2 regions of the Undibacterium sp. 5I1 genome follow, and region 1 is predicted to be linked to the other one. Evidence: predicted binding sites of a transcription regulator. Region 1 holds the regulator's gene; the other holds the start of a gene.

Evidence for each region. The regulator FliA, encoded in region 1, starts transcription of late flagellar genes. The targets are predictions, from matches to a motif close to CTAAAGTTTNNNNNNNNNNNGCCGNTA.
Region 2: the regulator FliA is predicted to act here: its motif matches at 6,025-6,051, upstream of RGU72_RS14860 (flagellar protein FlaG).

The regions. Positions count from the first base shown of each region.
Region 1 covers NZ_JAVIWI010000001.1:1,558,493-1,568,717, reverse strand. Annotated here, with positions in the region: gene RGU72_RS07010 (EAL and HDOD domain-containing protein) at 1-372, shown strand, start outside; gene flhB (flagellar biosynthesis protein FlhB) at 1,074-2,243, shown strand; gene flhA (flagellar biosynthesis protein FlhA) at 2,240-4,324, shown strand; gene flhF (flagellar biosynthesis protein FlhF) at 4,321-5,598, shown strand; gene RGU72_RS06990 (MinD/ParA family ATP-binding protein) at 5,591-6,445, shown strand; gene RGU72_RS06985 (RNA polymerase sigma factor FliA) at 6,452-7,183, shown strand; gene RGU72_RS06980 (flagellar motor protein) at 7,165-7,905, shown strand; gene motD (flagellar motor protein MotD) at 7,913-8,698, shown strand; gene RGU72_RS06970 (flagellar protein FlgN) at 9,039-9,527, opposite strand; gene flgM (flagellar biosynthesis anti-sigma factor FlgM) at 9,524-9,835, opposite strand; gene flgA (flagellar basal body P-ring formation chaperone FlgA) at 9,949-10,225, opposite strand, start outside.
Region 2 covers NZ_JAVIWI010000001.1:3,383,531-3,393,755, forward strand. Annotated here, with positions in the region: gene RGU72_RS14845 (acid phosphatase) at 1-790, opposite strand, end outside; gene RGU72_RS14850 (methyl-accepting chemotaxis protein) at 1,282-3,006, shown strand; gene RGU72_RS14855 (DEAD/DEAH box helicase) at 3,129-5,525, opposite strand; gene RGU72_RS14860 (flagellar protein FlaG) at 6,190-6,567, shown strand; gene RGU72_RS14865 (pyridoxal phosphate-dependent decarboxylase family protein) at 6,944-8,467, shown strand; gene RGU72_RS14870 (RimK family alpha-L-glutamate ligase) at 8,513-9,784, shown strand; gene RGU72_RS14875 (hypothetical protein) at 9,816-10,225, shown strand, end outside.

The DNA of each region.
Region 1 (10,225 bases):
AGCGGTTACTCACCAGTTTTATTAGAAACAGCCATTGTCCGTGGTCGATTTGCAGAGTTACTTGGACAGCCTCACATGTCCAAATCTGAAGCTGAAAATCTTTTCGTTGCCGGTATGTTCTCTTTGCTGGATAGATTGCTGGGCGTGCCTATGGATGAGGTTTTATCAACGATCCAATTACCAGAAGCTGTTACCGAAGCGCTGATTTCCAGAGGCGGAAGCTATGGCCCTTATTTGGCATTAGCCGAGGCTTGTGAGTTAAATAGTATGTTGGTTGGCTCTTTAGCAGAGTCGCTGCGTATTACACCAACAGATGTCAACACGGCACATCTTGCGGCTTTAGTTTGGGCTAAAAACATTGCCTCGCTTTAACAGAGGCAGGCAAAACAAGTCTTAATTACGATATCTTAATTGCAGAGATGAGGAGCCATGTTTTTCCTCATCTCGCGCAAGCTGTAACACTTCTTTTTTTAAATCAAAATTTTCCAGTAGAACAACGCAAGGCAGTTCGCCAAAGGTGCAATTGTAGGTGTAGCGTTTGTACTTAAACCGTGATGGCGTTAATCCCCTGGGCGCCGTACGCTATCTGGGTTGCAAAGAAGTGGTAGCGGTCTAATAGAAAGTCTAAATTTAATATACTCCCCACCATTTCTGATAAATATGCTCTATTGTCCAGTGATTACCTGGACAATAAAATATACCCGTGGAGAGTATATTTTCTTTCTCTAATTCCTCTTTAATGCATTCGCGTTTAATTCAACTATTTGAACGATAGATAAAAGCCATCGTTCTATCTCTGATTCCGCTCTTCAATATTGCTTGTTCTAATCACGCCATCGCTATTGCGCGTGCAGATCAAGAGTGCTTCGTCGCTTTTAAAAAAGCTGTCTTTTCTGAAAATCTAAGTTTACGTCACATCTCACTCGCTCCGTTTTTTTTGGTTTACTGAAATAGGGGGTAAATCGTCACTTGTTCGGCGCATCTACAGAATGCAACATCGCCAATAATCACACTTGTATAAATGTGTAATAGCAGCGTTTTGCTTGCTTCTTAGAAATAGATGGGAGTCGGTAATGGCCGAAGATAGCGATCTCGAAAGAACCGAACCGGCGTCGCCCAAGCGCTTAGAGCAGGCGCGTGAGGAGGGTGATGTCCCGCGCTCAAGAGAGTTGTCTACTTGCACGATCTTGCTTGCTGCGGGCGCTGGCTTGTGGATGTCCGGCGGTTCTTTAATCAGACAGTTGAATCATATGCTCATCGATGGATTATCGATGGAGCGAACTTTGGCGTTTGATCACGATATGTTGTTTTCTCACATCGGCATGATCTTGATGGATGTGTTGCTTGCTTTTGCTCCGCTAGGTGGTTTGTTGATGCTGGTTGCGATTGGATCTCCGTTACTAATCGGTGGCTGGCTTTTTAGTGCTAAAGCCTTGCAACCTAATTTTAGTCGTATGAATCCTTTGTCTGGTCTGACGAATATGATTTCGTCCAAGGCCGGTGTGGAGTTAGTTAAGGCAATTCTCAAAGCGCTGATTGTTGGAACGGTTGCTTGGATCGTCGTAATGAATCAAAAAGATGCCATCTTCGGCCTTGCTTCCGAGCCTTTGGCCGCTGGCAGCGCGCACATGGCAACCATGCTTGCGATCTGTTTTTTATCGATCGTCGGTGCCTTGGTATTGATTGCCGGAATTGATGTTCCATACCAAATGTGGAGTTATGCCAAAAAGCTCAAAATGACACATCAAGAGGTTATACAAGAATCAAAAGAAGCCAATGGTAATCCCCAGATTAAAGCCAAAATCCGCGCGCAACAGCGTGAAATGGCACGTCGCCGGATGATGTCAGAAGTGCCGACAGCGGATGTCGTGGTCACCAACCCAACGCATTATGCAGTCGCTTTAAAATATAAAGATGGTAGCAACGGTGCGCCAAGAGTGGTCGCCAAAGGCGCTGACGCCGTCGCTGCAAAAATTCGTGAATTGGCCGCTGAGAACAATATTCCTTTGCTGGAGGCACCACCGTTAGCACGTGCTTTGTTCAAGCACACAGAGTTAGGCGACGAAATCCCAGAAACACTTTACGCCGCCGTTGCAGAAGTGTTGGCTTACGTCTTCCAGTTAAAAACATTCCGTCAGCATGGTGGCCTCAGGCCGTCTGCGCCTTTCGATCTGGCAGTTCCTGCCGAACTTGATCCAAATAACGCTCCTCAACCAGCCAATACCGTCGGAGCTAATCCATGAATGGTTTTAAATTACCCGCTTGGATGAGCATATTTAGCAATAAGGCCATTGCTGCACCGATACTCATCATCATGATGTTGTCGATGATGATATTGCCGCTGCCCGCCTTTGTGCTCGATGTCTTTTTTAGCTTCAATATTGCCTTGGCAATCATTGTTTTGCTGACCAGCTTATACACCATCAAGCCACTAGATTTTATGGTGTTTCCAACCGTGTTATTGGTAAGCACGATGTTGCGCTTGTCACTCAACGTGGCATCAACCCGGGTAGTGTTGACCGAGGGGCATACTGGTCCAGATGCTGCCGGTAAAGTGATTGAGGCCTTTGGTCATTTTCTGATTGGCGGTAACTATACAGTTGGTATTGTGGTATTCGTTATTTTGACGATTATTAACTTTACTGTCGTTACCAAAGGTGCTGGCCGTATTGCGGAGGTCGGTGCCAGATTTGCATTGGATGCGATGCCTGGTAAGCAAATGGCGATTGATGCAGATTTAAATGCAGGTCTGATTGTAGAACAAGAAGCACGTCGTCGCCGTACCGAAGTCGCGCAAGAAGCTGAGTTTTATGGCGCGATGGACGGTGCTAGTAAGTATGTGCGTGGCGATGCCGTGGCAGGCATTATGGTCACTATCATCAATATTGTCGGTGGCTTAATTGTAGGTATGGTGCAGCATGATCTGGATTTTGCAACGGCGCTAAAAAACTATACTTTGCTGGCGATCGGTGATGGTTTGGTTGCGCAGATCCCATCACTGATTATTTCAACAGCAGCAGGTATCGTCGTATCTCGGGTTGCCAGTGATCAGGATATTGGCGGTCAACTGATAGGCCAATTATTCGCTAAACCACAGGTGCTGTTTATTACAGGTGGTATCGTTGGTGGAATGGGTCTGATTCCAGGTATGCCACATGTGGCTTTTTTATTGTTAGCCTTACTTTTGATCGGTGGCGGTTATTTATTAACCAAAAAATCGGATGTCGTCGCAAAGCCTGAAGAGCAAGTTGTAGCGCCAGTTGCGCCATCTGAAATGGAAGAAGCAACATGGCAAGACATCCTGCCAGTAGATACTTTAGGTTTAGAAGTTGGTTATCGCCTCATTCCTTTAGTTGATAAAGGGCAGGGCGGGGAGCTGCTTAGACGCATTAAAGGTATCCGCAAGAAGTTTGCGCAAGAGGTGGGGTTCTTGTCGCCTCCTGTGCATATCAGAGACAACTTAGAATTGAAACCGTCTGCTTATAGGATCACGCTCAAAGGTGTTGAGGTTGGCGTTGGTGAGGCAATTACTGGTCAGTATCTGGCGATTAATCCTGGCATGGTATCTGGTACCTTGCCGGGTCCGATTACTACAGATCCAGCGTTCGGATTGCCTGCAACCTGGATTGACGCTGCCATGCGCGAGCAAGCCCAGACGATGGGTTATACCGTAGTGGATGCCGGTACTGTCATTGCTACTCATCTCAACCATTTAATTACATCGCATGCGGCTGAATTGTTAGGTCGTCATGAAGTTCAGCAATTGATGGATCACCTTGCAAAAGATACGCCAAAGTTAGTCGAGGAATTGGTGCCCAAACTATTGCCACTCTCTATTTTGCAGAAGGTATTACAAAACCTCTTGATCGAGGGTGTGCACATCCGCGATATGCGCACCATTATCGAAACCTTGTCAGAGCATGGCATGCATACCCAAGACGCGAACGAGCTAACGACTTACGTTCGTATTGCATTAGGTCGTGCAATTGTGCAGCAGATATTCCCGTCCACCAATGAGTTGACTGTCATGACATTAGATAACCGGTTAGAACGTTTGCTGATGCAAGCATTGCAAACGAGTGGCTCTGATGGTGCTGGTATTGAGCCAGGATTGGCCGATACCTTGGCAACACAGACAGAGGCCGCAGCCAAGCATCAAGAGCAGATGGGTTTAGCGCCGGTTCTCTTAGTACCCGGTCCTTTAAGAGCGCTGTTGTCGCGTTTCTTGAGACGCACTTTGCCTCAGTTAAAAGTGTTATCGCAAGCAGAATTACCAGAAACAAAAACAATTAGAGTTACCGGCCTGGTTGGAGGGCAATTATGAACGTGAAGAAATTTTCAGCGAATACATCGCGCGAGGCAATTCGTATGGTGAAGGATGCACTCGGTTCGGATGCGGTCATTCTCTCTAACCGTAATGTCGATGGAAAAGTGGAAATACTGGCGATGACAGATGAGACGATGAGTTCAATTGCGACATCATCGGATTCGCGTACGATCCCAGAGATTGCGAAATTTCCACCACGGTTACAGCAGGCTGAACAGGGACGGCAAGCCAGCGAATCGCCTCTGTTCTCAAAATCTCAGCCACACGCCTTAGATAACTTAGTCAGTGGCGGTGAATTAGCCGACGTGATGACTGAAATCCGGTCTATGCGCAGTATGCTGGAAGCGCAGCTGGCGGAGATATCCTGGACGAATACCCAAAAGCGTCAACCTCAAAAAACAGAAGTAATGCGGGAGATGCTGGCAACGGGTTTCAGTGCAAGCTTGTCCCGTTATCTCGTCGATAAAATGCCAGATTCAGAAACTGTCGCTAGCAGCATGGATTGGATTAAAGCGGTCTTAAATCGCAATTTATCTACCATCAATAATGAGAGCGAAATCTTAGAAAAAGGCGGCGTTTATGCTTTGGTTGGCCCTACAGGCGTAGGCAAAACCACCACCACAGCAAAACTCGCTGCCCGCTGCGTGATGCGCCATGGCCCTGCCAAACTGGCATTGATTACGACGGATGGTTATCGTATTGGTGGCTACGAACAATTGCGTATTTACGGCAAAATATTAGGCGTGATGGTGCACTCGGTCAAAGATGAATCTGATTTACGAATTGCTTTGTCTGAACTAAAAAATAAACATACCGTATTAATCGATACGGTCGGCGTCAGCCAACGCGACAAAATGGTGACGGAGCAGGTTGCTATGTTGTCTGGTGCAGATGCCAATGTGAAACGCTTATTGTGTTTAAACGCGACCTCTACAGGCGAGACACTCAGTGAGGTCGTTCGGGCTTATCAGGGTAGCGGGTTGGCGGGATGTATTTTGACCAAGCTTGATGAGGCCGCGACTATCGGCGGCGTGTTAGATATCGCAATTCGTCAAAAGCTTCATATCTATTATCTCGCCAGTGGCCAGCGTGTGCCTGAGGATTTGCACATCGCAAACAAGCAGTACCTGGTTGATCGCGCATTCAAATTAAAACGAGAGACATCTGCCTATCGATTGCAAGATGAAGAGCTACCGATGGTGATGGCAAATGCGGCTATCGCCTCCGCCGCGAATACCAATAATGGTTTGAGGGAGGTGTCTTTTGGCTAGTTTTGATCAGGCAGAAGGCTTGCGCCGGATGTTAGAGGCGCCAAGACCTCGTGTGCTCACGTTTTTATCCGCTTTGCGTGACGAAGAAAAAAGTGGCATGCTTATTAATTTAGGTGCTTCTCTTGCGAGAAAAGGGCAGCAAGTCTTGATGGTTGACGCCAGATCTTCGGCCAATAGTATTGGCGCGTGGCTCAATGCAAATACCGAGCAGACCTTGTTGGACGTTGCAAGACAACGGCGTACAATGCAAGAGGCAGTAAAAATTGTATCAGCAGGCTTATCTGTGACGATGCTCTCAAAATATGCGACTGCATTGGCGCGACTGCCGGCCGAAAATACTAAGCGTTTATCCCGTGTTTTTGATGTTGCTGCAAACAGTGCGGACTTAGTCATTGTGGACAGCGAAATTGATGGCGATGATGCGTTCCCGCTAGCTTCATTTGAAGAGAGCGAAGTCGTAATACAAGTATCTGCCAATGCGGCCACGATTAAAGATGCTTATGGTTTGATTAAACGTGTCAATAACCGCGTAGGCCGTCGTTCTTATGGTATTTTAGTATCGGGTGTAACAGAACCGGAAGCACGATTGGTTTATACCAATATGGCACAAGCAGCTAGTCGATATTTAGCAGTACCTTTGCATTTTGTTGGCTACGTGCCAGAGGACGATCACATGAAAAAAGCAGCGCATTTAGGTCGTTCGGTGATTGATGCATTCCCATTGGCGGGTGCCTCTATTGCGTTTTCTCAATTAGCTGAGCGGCTTGCCTTGACCGCAAGATCAACAGCCCGCTCAACATTAGGTTTACATGGATTGCCAGAGTTAGGTATTCGTCTCGGAATTTGATTGATTATGTACACCGCTAGCGGAAAATCAGATAAAAATTCCCTACTTACGGAGCATGCTCCACTAGTGAAGCGACTCGCTTATCAATTAAAAGCGAGATTGCCCCCCAGCGTCGAAGTTGATGACTTAGTGCAGGCCGGTATGATAGGTCTGCTAGATGCCGTTAACCGTTATGAAGACAATCACGGCGCACAATTTGAAACCTATGCAGTGCAACGCATACGCGGTGCAATGCTGGATGAATTGCGCAGCAGTGATTGGCTGCCGCGTGGTGTGCGCCAAAACATGCGCAAAATTGAAAACGCAATGAACGCATTGCAGCAAAAATTAGGACGTCCACCGCTAGAAACGGAAGTTGCTAAGTTGCTGAAATTGAGTCTGGCCGAATACCAGGATTTGCTGGGTGAGAGTGGCGGACATCAACTCGTGTATTACGAAGATTTTCATGATGCAGATACCAAAGAGCATTTCCTCGATCATTACTGTAACGATCGTTCAGGCGATCCTTTAGAAGATCTTTTGCATGGCGATTTTCGTGATGCTGTGATCTTCGCGATTGATAGTTTGCCCGAGCGAGAAAAGCTACTCATGGGTTTGTATTACGAACAAGAGCTCAATTTAAAAGAGATAGGCGCCGTCATGGGCGTATCCGAATCCCGGATATCGCAACTTCATAGCCAGGCAGTAGCCCGACTCAGGGCTTCGTTAAGGGAGAAAGCGTGGACTGGGCTAGCCTAATTGGATTTATCTTAGTAGTTGTCGGCATCTTTTCAGGCCAGCTGATTGAGGGTGGACGCTTATCCTCCTTAGTGCAGCCTGCTGCGTTTGTTATCGTTGTCGTCGGCACGATTGGCGCTGTTTTGTTGCAAAGCCGGATGCCCACGTTTATCCGTGGCATAAAAATGCTACGGTGGATCATCTCCATGCCAATAGATACAAGTAAAAAAACTATACAAGAAGCCTTGATCTGGAGTGTTGTCGCACGTCGTGAGGGTTTCCTCAGTCTTGAGCGCTACATGGATTCTAGTAAAGATCAATTTATTAGCAAAGGCTTACGCCTGGTGATTGACGGTGTTGATCCATCCCGCTTAAAAGACATTCTTGACGTCGATATTTCTTTGTACGAGATGGAGCAAAGACAAGCAATAAAAATTTGGGAAGCCGCGGGAGGCTACTCGCCGACGATAGGAATCTTGGGGGCGGTACTCGGCTTAATCCATGTTATGGAGAATCTGACAGACCCAAGCAAACTCGGTAGTGGTATTGCAGTCGCTTTTGTCGCGACTATTTACGGTGTTGGATTAGCAAACCTACTTTTTCTACCCATTAGTAATAAGCTCAAAGAAATTATTCACCGGGAAGTTGTCCGGCGCGAGATGTTATCAGATATTTTTTATAGCATTGCTCTTGGTGATAGCCCTCGTGTAATCGAAGAGCGCCTGGCAAACCATAAAAATTAAATTGGTCATGAAGAGAAAGAAATACCAGGAAGAACATGATAACCATGACAGATGGTTAGTTTCTTACGCCGATTTCATCACCTTATTATTTGCTTTTTTTGTAGTGATGTACGCGATATCATCGGTCAACGAAGGCAAATATCGGGTGTTGTCTAATTCTCTTACGGGGGCATTCGGTAAAGCAGTTTTGGTGCAATCAGTAAAACGGGATATCGACGTTGAACCGACGATTAAGCTAGATCCTCTTCCCATCATCAGACCCAAAAATGCGGAACCATTACGCAAAGAACGTGAGCAAATGACTGGCATTGCACGCGATATTTTGGCCGTGCTGGAACCGTTGGTCAGAGAGGGGAAAGTACGCGTAACTCAGACTAGTCGCGGCGTAACGATAGAAATTAATGCTAGCGTGCTTTTTGCCCCTGGTGAAGCGAAGCTCAATGATGATTCAAACCAGGCATTAACGGCGATCGCTTCTGTATTGAAGTTAGATAGTCACGCAATTCAGGTCGAGGGATATACCGATAATCTTCCTATCAAAAATACTAATTTTCCCTCGAACTGGGAATTATCTGCTGTACGTGCAAGCACCGTAGTTCGATTGTTCACAGAAAATGGGGTCGATGAGAATCGAATGACTGCAGTTGGTCAGGGACCAAAAATGCCAGTTGGATCAAATGACACTATAGACGGCAGAGCGAGGAATCGACGCGTCACTGTCACTATCTTGGCTATTTTGCCGGAATCGGGTATTGATGTTCCGGTTACCTCTGCCGATAAAAGAACTAACTGAGCTTGTAATCTGCGTGTAATGTGTTAGTGCAAGTATAAGTGCAATACTAGTTATCAGCCTTGCACAAAAATACAGCTACGTGCTCGTTATATTTTACTTTTTTGCTAGGTAACGTGAAATACTGGATCAAATACTCATTCTCGATTAGACTATACTCACTATGAGTATAGTCTAGTCGTACAAATAATTATTAGGCGATAAGATATATTTGGAGGGTATGGTAGGGGAGTATATCAAGCTACCTAGTTTGTAAAACAATATATAGCTATCAAAAATTGTTATCTAATTGTGACTTTCGCAGACAAACCAGAGTTGACGCAGTAACTGTCGTTGGGTTCAATTAACCTGCAACGACACCACGACCCGTCATATTTTTGACAGTGGACTGACCATTAGGTCCGTACATTGATCCAGCGGGATTATTTTGTTGCAGTATATTTAATGCGTTTTGGTTGCGAGTGAATTGGCGGTTAATTAAAATGCCATTTGTGCGGTTATTTTCTTGCGCTTGCTCAGAAATTGTTAAAAGTGTTTTCCAGTAATTCGATGTTTCTACTTCTGCCGGAGCTTTTTCTAGTAATGCCTGCATGCCGGAATTATCTGAAGTGAATCCTAATTCTTTTAAGCTTGATGCGCGCAATTTTTCTAATTCTGACACTTTTGCTATTATGAGACTCTTGTTTTTAGTCAGATCAATTAGATCATTCACACGTGCTTCAACTAGCGCAGCTTGTTCCAATTTCAACAACTCAGATAATGATGTCATTTCTACGACTTCATCTTCAAGGCATTGATTTAATTGGAGTAGTTTTGCGCTGGAGAGGTTCATGATGATTGTTTTCTGGAGTTTAATAAATCTTTAACAGTCTCAAGCAAGCCATCAGCTACTTTTTCTGAGTTGACCTGGAAGCGTCCTTCAGAAATGGCGAGCTTAATTTCTTCCACTTTTTTTGTTGCAAACACACCGCTATTAGCCTGAGTATTTTGTAAAGCCTGCAATTGCGTCGACAGGGGCGAGATCTGCACCGTATGCGAAGGCGTCGTTGCTACCTCTGCTTTATCGGGCGAGCGATCAGTACGAACCTGAGTACCAGTTGGTACTGCCGGCGTACTTGGTAGTGCGTCATTAATTTTCACAGCGTTACCCTCTTTATTCGGATTTATATACATCTACGTTATGTATATCGGCTGCGTTATTTTAAACTTTAACCTTGAGTAAGGAAATATCGTTCCAAATGGTAATTTCCGATTCAATAGGTGACCTCAATGATCCCACCAGCTCTGGCTATTCCGCTAACTACTTGACCTGACATTGTCTTTGCTTTTGCTACTTGTCCTTCGCTGGCATTGTTTAATGCCTGTCCGTCAGTCGCCACTTGAAATCCTTTACCCGTACTGGTTACGCGCACGGATTGTCCTTGTTGCACTACCGGAGGATTTTTTAGTATGTCTCCTCTTAATGTAGTGCCAGACGTGACGGATGTCGTTATTGACCTGCCTATCGCTTGCTCTGGATTTGTCACAACA
Region 2 (10,225 bases), 1.8 Mb from region 1:
TGCCATCTTCGGTGACGGCGATCTTCTTTTTGGCAGGCGTGTTGGGCGCATCAAAATATTCTGGGGTGCGACCAGAAATTAAGAATTGGTGGTTTAAATAAGAGCCACCAAATGCCGCCATAAAGAAGTTGTCGCACAAGGTATATTGCTGGGCGATTTTCCAGAGATCGAGATTTTTATGGGTCTCGCCATAATGTCCCATCGTCAAGCCGCCAGAATCTGCCCAGGCAACAAACTGGTCGTTTTTACCGCCATTGATTTGCATCTGGTTTTGGTAAAACAAATGCCACAGGTCGCGGGTGATCACTGATTCTGGCAGAGGTAAACCCTCCGCATCTTTTAAAGGGAATGGCGCGTTCGGCAAGCCGCTGATTTTGTCTTCTGCGATCAGGTATTGCTTGCCGCCCAGATTTTGCCCCCGCTGCACCATGCCACCCCAGACCTTGGGCAAACTTGGCAAAATCGAGCCGTCTCTGTCCTTTTGCGTAAAAGTCGCAGCAGGGACATCGGACAAAGCCTGACGTACCCCAGGGAAATTACCAAACAAATTATTGAAGCTACGATTCTCCAGATAAATCACGACCACATTTTTGATATGCGCCTTGAGTTTGGTATCCAGGGAACCTGCCACGATCCTGGTCGTTTTTTTGGTCACTGCATCGGCCATCATCGGAAGGCTGCCAACGACACCCGCCGCGGCCGCACCTTGCAATAAGCGCCGACGAGAAGGATCGGTGGGAAGATCGGTATGATCGGTCGCGGTCGCAGTTGAGGCGGGTTTGTCTGACATTTCTATTCCTGAGATTGATCGGTCAATGTTGTTGCAAAAATGAACTGAGAATGGTGTAGCGCTGAAGGCAGCAGGTGAAGAAAATTCTATGCAGCAATATAGCATTTTAGGATGATCAACGCAGCGATGTAAGCTGGCGAAATAAGTGATATCGGCTTATATAAATTGGTAGTGTTAGCAGGTTTTTGTTTGTCTAAACGCTGCGATTATATGAATTCCAACTATGCGATGACTGCGAGTAATGCACACACGATGGCTCACCAGATAATCGTTACCATTTATTACATAATAACCGTTAAATATTGCTGCTTACACCTAGGTTGCATTTTGGTATTAAGGCACACTGATTTGTAAGCGCCAGCTTGTTTTTACTTGCCTGGCGGTCACAATCATTTATATGATTGGACTAACGGGACTCTGCTATAACTAGATAAATCACAACCACAATCACCACCACCGCACTCAGATTTTTTATAGACATGGAGAAGAGCATGACGTTTTCAAATTTAAAAGTAGGTGCCCGGTTGGGACTAGGTTTTGGTTTGGTACTGTTGTTGCTCGCCATACTCACGATGGTAGGTTTGTCGCGTTTGTCCAGCTTGAATGACGATATCAACGCCACCAACGAGGAGCGTTTGCCGAAATTAATGACGGCGAATAATTGGATTTTCCGTTTGATGGAAACCGCGCGTCATACCCGCAATATGCTGATCCTTGAGGGACAAGACAAAATTAAGGTAGAAGTCGATGCCGTCATGGATGACAAGCGGGCGCGTAAAGAATATCTGGATCAATTGCAAAAAACTGTCACCGCCACGGATGAGAAGGCGATGCTGCAAACCGTGATCGAGACCCGTTTAGCTTATGTCCCGTCCGAGGATGACTTCTTAAAGCTAGTCAGCGCGGGCGATACCGCAGGAGCTAAAGAACTACTGTTAAAAAGCATGCGACCAGCGCAGGTAGCATATGTCGTCGCACTACAAAAATTTGTTGAATTTGAAAATAACAGCGTCATCAAAGCAGGCAAACAATCTATTGAGGATTATAAAAGTGGTCGCACGCTGATTATCAGTCTAGGCATACTCGCCTTGTTGTTAGGCGTTGCAGGCGCATGGTTTATTACCGTTAGTATTACCCGTCCACTGGCGGAAGCGGTGGGCATTGCCAAGCTGATTTCATCGAATGATCTGACGGGTCGTATAGATGTCGTTACGAAAGACGAAACAGGCCAACTACTACAAGCTTTAAAAGAAATGAATGCCAGCTTACAAAATATTGTCGGTCAGGTGCGGGCAGGTACAGAGTCGATTGCGACTGGCTCCAGCCAAATCGCATCGGGCAATCTGGATTTGTCTTCGCGCACAGAGCAGCAAGCCAGTTCGCTGGAAGAAACCGCATCTTCGATGGAAGAATTGACCTCGACCGTTAAACAAAATAGCGACAACGCAAGGCAAGCCAACGTGCTGGCCGTATCTGCCTCTGACGTGGCGGTGAAAGGGGGCGAGGTGGTGGCGAAAGTCGTTTCAACGATGGGGTCCATCAATGACTCCGCCAAGAAAATTGTCGACATCATCGGCGTGATTGACAGTATCGCTTTTCAGACGAATATTCTGGCCTTAAATGCCGCGGTGGAAGCCGCCAGAGCCGGCGAACAAGGGCGCGGCTTTGCGGTCGTCGCCAGCGAGGTGCGCAACCTGGCACAACGCTCAGCTGGTGCCGCTAAAGAAATCAAAACCTTGATCGGTGATTCCGTCGAGAAGATAGAAACCGGCAGCGTCCTGGTTAGTCAAGCCGGTACCACTATGGACGAGATCGTCGCCAGTGTTAAGCGGGTCACAGATATCATGGGCGAGATCACCTCCGCGGGGCAAGAGCAAGAGAGTGGTATTCAGCAGATCAACCAGGCCATCACTGAGATGGATACCGTTACCCAACAAAACGCGTCATTAGTAGAAGAAGCGGCGGCCGCAGCCGAAGCACTTCAAGATCAAGCTAGCAGTCTGGCGCAACTGGTGAGTGTGTTTAAACTGGACGGCATGCAAGCACAAAATACCAAACCCAAACTGGCTAACGTAGTACCAGCGAAAGCAGTGACAAGAGCGGCAACTCTAGCACCGAAGAAAGCATCGAATGTCACCAAGATCAGCAACCCTGCGAAAACCCGACAAGTCGCAAAAGAGCCCGCTGGCAAGGCAGATGATTGGGAAGAATTTTAACTTGATGTAGAGAATTTCAGAAACTGCGAGAATAGACCAAAGGCTAACGCGGCTCTTACTGAGTCTCGTTAGCTTTTTTTATAGGCATTAGAAGCGCGATTACTGTTTTTTACCGGAAGAATTTAGGCGAATTTCCCCGGCTTGCGTGGTGATTTGGGCGGTGCTTTGCCGCCATCTGCTACGCGTCTAGGGGCTGCACTTGATGACTTAAAAGCAGACTTAGATTCGGGTTTGGATTCAGATTTAAATCCTGACTTCGCAGCAGGTTTGTCTGCCGCATAAGCAGTTTTCTTTGCTGCCGGTTTTGGAAAAGTCTCTGGTCCGTCACCGCTTGCTTCGCTGATGTCTAACTGCTTGCCTGCGACCCACACAGTTTTCAGATGCTTTAAGATTTCTTTCGGCATGCCTTGTGGTAAATCGATCAGGCTGTAACTATCAAAAATATCGATACGACCGATCAGTTTGGCTTCTACCCCAGATTCATTGGCGATGGCACCGACGATATTGCTCGGTGTGACTGCATGCTCACGACCGACTTCAATACGATAGCTTTGCACGGGTAATTGCACTTTGGCCGGACGATCTTTTTTGGATTTGGCTGGACGATCCGCGGCATCACCAAAACGCTCGGCAAGATTCTCTTCTTTCTTGTCGGCATAGGCTGCGCGCTCGACGGCAGCGGTGAGTTTGCTGTCGGGTGTTGCGCGTGGCTTAGTTGGTTTTTCATACGCTGGTTTTTCGTATGCTGCATTTGCGCTGTTGCCACTATTACCGCCAACACCACGATCAGCACTGATGCGTAATTGCTGACCTGCGACGCGAACCGATTTTAAATGGTCTAACAAATCTTTCGGTAAATCTTCTGGCAAATCCAAGACACTGTAATCGTCATAGATTTCAATACGTCCGATATGTTTAGAATCGATATTCGCTTCGTTGGCAATCGCACCGACGATATTGCCGGGCTTTACGCCATGCGCATGGCCGACCTCAATACGGAAGGTTTTCATACCAGCATCGGCCGGACGTTCTACACGTTCTCTTGGCGCGAAACTTGGGCGTGCCGCTCTGTCGTTGCGGTCACCCCGGTCGCCTCTATCGCCTCTGTCGCCTCTGTCACCACGATCACTACGCTCAAATTGATTGGTGCGGCTTGCGCGTTCGTTGTTCCAGGTATCGTCGCTGGCTGGGCGCTTATTCTTATCGAGTAAAAGCGGTTCGTTACCACGAGCCATTTTTGCCAGCGCCGCTGCAATTTCTATCGCGGGGACATTATTTTCACGCTCGTAGTCTTCAATCACGGATTGGAATAAAGCCAAATCGCCGGAGGCCAGAGTCAGACTGATTTGTTCTTTAAAACGAGCAATCCGCACATCATTCACCGCCTGGATAGTCGGCAACTCTAATGGTGAAATTAACTGGCGGGTAGAACGCTCTATCGATTTCAACAAACCTTTTTCACGCGGGGTGATGAACAAAATTGCCTCACCGCTACGGCCTGCGCGACCAGTACGACCAATACGGTGGGTATAGCTTTCCGGATCATGTGGCACGTCGTAATTAATCACATGACTAATACGCTCTACGTCCAGACCACGGGCGGCAACGTCGGTGGCAACCAGGATATCGATCTTGCCATCTTTGAGTTGTTGAATCGTGCGTTCGCGTTGCTGTTGTTGTACGTCACCGTTGATTGCGGCAACCGAGAAGCCTCTTGCCTCCAGCTTGCTTGCCAATTCTTCCGTACCCAATTTGGTGCGCGAAAAAATGATCATGCCGTCAAAGGTTTCTGCCTCCAAAATACGGGTCAAGGCATCCAGCTTGTGCATGCCGCTAACCAGCCAATAGCGTTGGCGGATATTGTCGGCGGTACCGGTTTTTGCGGCGACGGTAATCTCTGCCGGATTGTCCAGATAAGTTTGGGCAATGCGCTTAATCGCGGATGGCATCGTGGCAGAGAATAAGGCCGTCTGACGAGTTTCTGGTGTCTCTTGCAAAATACGTTCTACGTCATCAATAAAACCCATGCGTAACATCTCATCGGCCTCATCCAATACCAAAGTTTTAAGCTTGGATAAATCCAGCGATCCCTTATCCAGATGATCAATCACGCGACCAGGTGTGCCAACTACCACATGCACGCCACGACGCAATGCGGACAATTGCGGGCCATAACTCTGGCCGCCATAAATTGGCAAGACATGGAAACCCGGAATATGCGTGGCATAACGCTGGAAGGCTTCTGCCACCTGAATCGCTAATTCGCGGGTCGGTGCCAGCACCAAAGCTTGTGGCGTCGTTTGCTTGATATCAATGCGCGACAAAATCGGCAACGCAAACGCTGCGGTTTTACCCGTACCTGTCTGTGCCTGACCCAATACATCACGATTTGCCAGCAGCGGCGGAATCGTCGCAGCCTGGATCGGTGATGGGGATTCGTAACCGACATCTTTTAAAGCGCGTAACAGCGGTTCGCTTAGATGCAAATCAGAAAATAAGGGGATTGGGGTATCGGACATAGTGCTCTCAGTTCTTATCAGGGCTAGCTCCGCGAATGCGCAGCCATATGAGGCGTAGTTTACTCTTTTGTGAGAGCGGCGGGGCTGAGTTTGTGTGGATGAGGGAGTATGGCTTGAATTGGTTTGAATTGATTTAAATAGATTTAGCCGATCAGATGGTCAACCAGTATGAGCAAATGTCAGCAAACATGACAAAAGTGCATGCACCTCTATTCTGCTACTGCAGCGTTTCCGTAACGCTGCTTTACGCTGGTGATTACACCAGAAATACTACTTGAACTCCTCCCTAAATTAATACTCCCCTTTTGTATATTTAAGTTGTCCATACATTTACAAGCACGTAAGCCGATTTTTTAAAAAATGACGGGGAGTATATTCATATCAGCATGGTAATCGATTTGTAAAATCACAAAATCAGATTGCAAACCCGAAAACTAGCACGCTAGATTCTGCACGGCATCGCTGAGTAGACAATATTTTGCTTAGACCTAAAAATAAGCTCAACTTTTCGGAAAACTGACCGATAAACCTAGTAATCCCTCATTCCATCCTAAGCTAGAAAATTGCGTTTTGTAGGGACGAAGTTGCATTGATGTAGCAAATGAAGTGGCGCATACAGCGGCACAAATCAGGTTTGTAGTATTTATTTAGTATTGGAAATGATATGAGTATCAGTCAAATAACAGGTAGCGGCAACGCCGTCTCCAGTGCGCCTGTGCCAGTGCTACAAACCGTTGCACCTGCTGCAAAATCTGCAAATGCCACGACTGTCGCCGCGACCAGCAGCACCGACAATCAAGCCGCCTCCACCGCGCCGGTCAGTAACGCGGAGCTGAAAAAATCGGTTGATGCGATTAATAACTTTATCAACTCTGACAATAGTGTCAATTTCAGTATTGATAATGACTCTGGAAAAGTCGTCATCAAGATCGTTGATTCTCAAACCAACACGGTATTACGACAAATTCCGTCAGTAGAAGTATTGGCAGTGGCAAAAGATCTGGCTAAATTGCAGGGACTCTTAATCAACGATAAAGCGTAAACCAGCGCTAAACATCCGCCCCCTCACAAACGCTAGGATCAACGCTAGCACCAACGCAAGCCTAAACCTTGTCGGCTAAACCTACAACACGAAACCGCCTACACTAAACAGCCTGCCACGCGCAGGCTGGTTCAAAAGCTGATTTGCACCTGGCAACAACTCTCCCACCATCCTCTTCTGCCGTATTTTCTGTTGATTTTTGATTTGAGCTTAGAAAAAGCACTTATTCTTTGCTTGGACTTTTCTATTTTGATTGATAATTAAATCTAGATTTCCATTGGAACAGCGCATGCCGTCTAAGTTTTTGCGAACTGGTAGCAGCCTAATGGAAAATCTGAGTTAAAACTAAGTTCCGACCTCACAACTGAGAAAAAGCATGCAAAAGATGTCTGCAGATTCGCTTGATCTACCCGATTCGCTTGACCCTGCTGATCCGCTTGCGTGGCAAGAATTCCGTTCGCAAGCGCACCGCATGCTGGACGATATTTTGGGTTATGCAGAGCACATCCGCGATCGCCCGGTCTGGCAGCCAATTCCAGCAGCGACGCGTGAGCAGTTTCGGCAAAACTTGCCGGTGCATGGCAGCGAACTGACCGATGTACACCAAACGTTTATGCAAAATGTACTGCCCTATGCAGTGGGCAATACGCATCCCGGCTTTATGGGTTGGGTACATGGTGGTGGCACACCGGTAGGAACGGTAGCAGAAATGTTAGCCGCCGGCCTTAACGCCAATCTCGGTGGCCGCGACCAGATACCGCTGGAAGTAGAACGCCAGGTTGTGCAGTGGATGCGCGAATTATTCAGCTTCCCAGATACCGCCAGCGGCTTATTTGTCACTGGTACCTCAATGGCAAATTTGATTGCGGTGCTCGTCGCCAGAACTGGTGTACTGGGCACGGAGATTCGTCATACGGGCATCGCTGCCAGCCCGAAACGTCTGGTTGCCTACACGTCTGCAGGGGCGCATGGTTGCATCGCGCAAGCCATGGATTTGTCTGGTCTTGGCATGAACGCTTTGCGACAAATACCGATGAACGCCGATTTTCAATGTGATATTGCCGCGCTAAAAACCGCCATTGCAGCTGATCGCCAGGCCGGATTCACTCCGTTTTTTATTGCTGGTACTGCAGGTACCGTCGATGTTGGTGCGGTGGATGATTTAGTAGCACTGGCCGATCTCGCACAAAGCGAAAATCTTTGGTTCCACGTCGATGGTGCCTATGGTGCGCTGGCGATGTTGGCCCCCGATATTGCTCCGCGATTGACGGGAATACAGCGCGCAGATTCGATCGCATTTGATTTCCACAAGTGGGGGCAAGTGCCGTATGACGCCGGTTTTATTCTGGTGCGTGACGGTGCGGCGCACTACGATACCTTCGCCACGCCAGCCAGTTATTTGCGACGCGAAGCCAAAGGCATGGCGGCAGGTTCGCCCTGGCCTTGTGATTTTGGTCCTGATTTATCACGTGGATTCAGGGCACTTAAAACCTGGTTCACGATTCAAGTGTACGGCGCAGAGCGACTAGGTCAGGTGATTTCTACCACCTGTAAATTAGCGCAGTATATGCGGCAGCAGATAGAAGCCAAGCCGGGGCTAGAACTACTAGCCCCGGTGTCGTTGAATATTGTTTGTTTTCGCTACCACGGTGCTAAGCTTGATCTCGATGTGGCAGACGGAAGTAATACCGACAAAAGTAATATTGATCAGATTAATGCGAAGATTGTCGTTGCCATCCAGGAGTCCGGCATTGCAGCGCCTTCCACCACCATCATCAACGGCCAACTGGCCATCCGCGCAGCGATTGTTAATCATCGCACTCGTGAAATAGATGTCGATGCACTCATCACAGCAGCGATACGGTTTGGTAACTCACTTGCAGCATCTAACGCGAATTAATACCACTAAATACTCTCTAATTTTGAATCAGATCAGCGAAAAATTATGACAACTCCCGACACAGACAACGCAGCAAATGGAGCTGGCGCACCGGCGCCACAAGAGGACAGCCAACATACATTTATCGGTCTGGCGCCGCTAATGCGATTAGCGTTTTCTGGCGTGGATTTAAAGCCTTTTGGCGCAGAGCTGATTGAGTATGCGACCAAGCATCCGAATGATGGCAATGTAATGATGGACCTGGCGACTTTGCTGCTCTTGATTGGTCATAGTGAACCAGCATTAGCAACCCAAATGGAGGCGCTAAAAATACAGCAACTGTATTCTGTGCCGACCACGGCTGTTCCAAAAATCCGTTTACTGGCACTGATGGCCGCAGGTGATTTAATGGCGAATACGCCGCTAGAATTTTTATTAGAAAACGCCGATATCGCGCTGGATTTACTCTACGTTGGCGATGGTATCCCTGCCCTGCCCGCCTTGCCTGAGCATGATGTGATGTTTGTCGCCGTGGGTGAGTCGGATGATAACCACGCGCTGTTAGAAGCATTAGAAGATATCGTCCAAGATTGGCCTCGACCTGTGCTGAACATGCCCGGACGGATTGCACATTTGGGGCGCGACAATGCCTGTGCCTTATTACAATCGGCAGACGGCGTTGTGATGCCAACCTCAGTGCGGATAGACCGCAAAACTCTACGTAAGATCGCCAATGAAGAACTGACCATCACCAGTCTGCTGTCCGATGGTGATTTCCCCATTATTGTGCGTCCAGTGGGATCGCATGCCGGTCAGGGCTTAGAAAAAATTACGTCTCCCAGCGCCATCGCCGATTATCTGATGGGCATGCTCAGCGATGAATTTTATATCGCTCGTTTTGTCGATTATCGCAGTGAGGATGGATTTTTTAGAAAATACAGAATCATGCTGATCGATGGTCAACCATTCATTTCTCACATGGGAATTTCTTCTCATTGGATGATCCATTATCTGAATGCAGGTATGGCGGATAGCCCGGAAAAACGGGCGGAAGAAGAACGCTTTATGGCCAGTTTTCAGTTTGATTTTGTGCCGCGTCATCAAGCTGCTTTTAGAGCGATTAGCGAGCGCATAGGTCTGGATTATGTCGGCATTGATTGCGGAGAAACCAGTGACGGACAGTTACTGATTTTTGAAGTGGATAGCGACATGATTGTGCACTCGATGGACCCGGTTGATTTGTATCCGTACAAACAGCCGCAGATGCAAAAATTGTTTACCGCGTTCCGGTCTATGGTTGCTAAAACTGCGGCGCTTGCGCCCCAGCAAAGTTCATGACCATCATGGATGCTAAATGAATACTCAATGAATGATTCCATCTATTGCCATTAAACCCAAGAATCTGGCAGCAGTTGCTGAACAGATTCTTGCACCTGCCAAGTTGCCACCAACCGAGCAACTTTTACGGGATGGCGGCGATGCGCGGATTGCAATCGCAGTGGGGCAAGATGAGGATGGTATGTCCAACAAATATGGCTGCCAATCGTTGCCCAATGATGCACTGCTGGCGTATGGCTCGTCGACTGCGTCGACTATTTCCACCCACGCTTTTGCAGCGGCAAATAGCTTAAGGCAACAACTGCTTGTGGCGTTAAATACTGAAACACCCCAGATTATTTACCAGCATGAACTTGATCGTGTACGGCAAGAATTAAATCACTTATGTGAGCTTGATAAAGTATCCGGTACCGATTTAATCTTTGCCGCTTCGGGCACCGA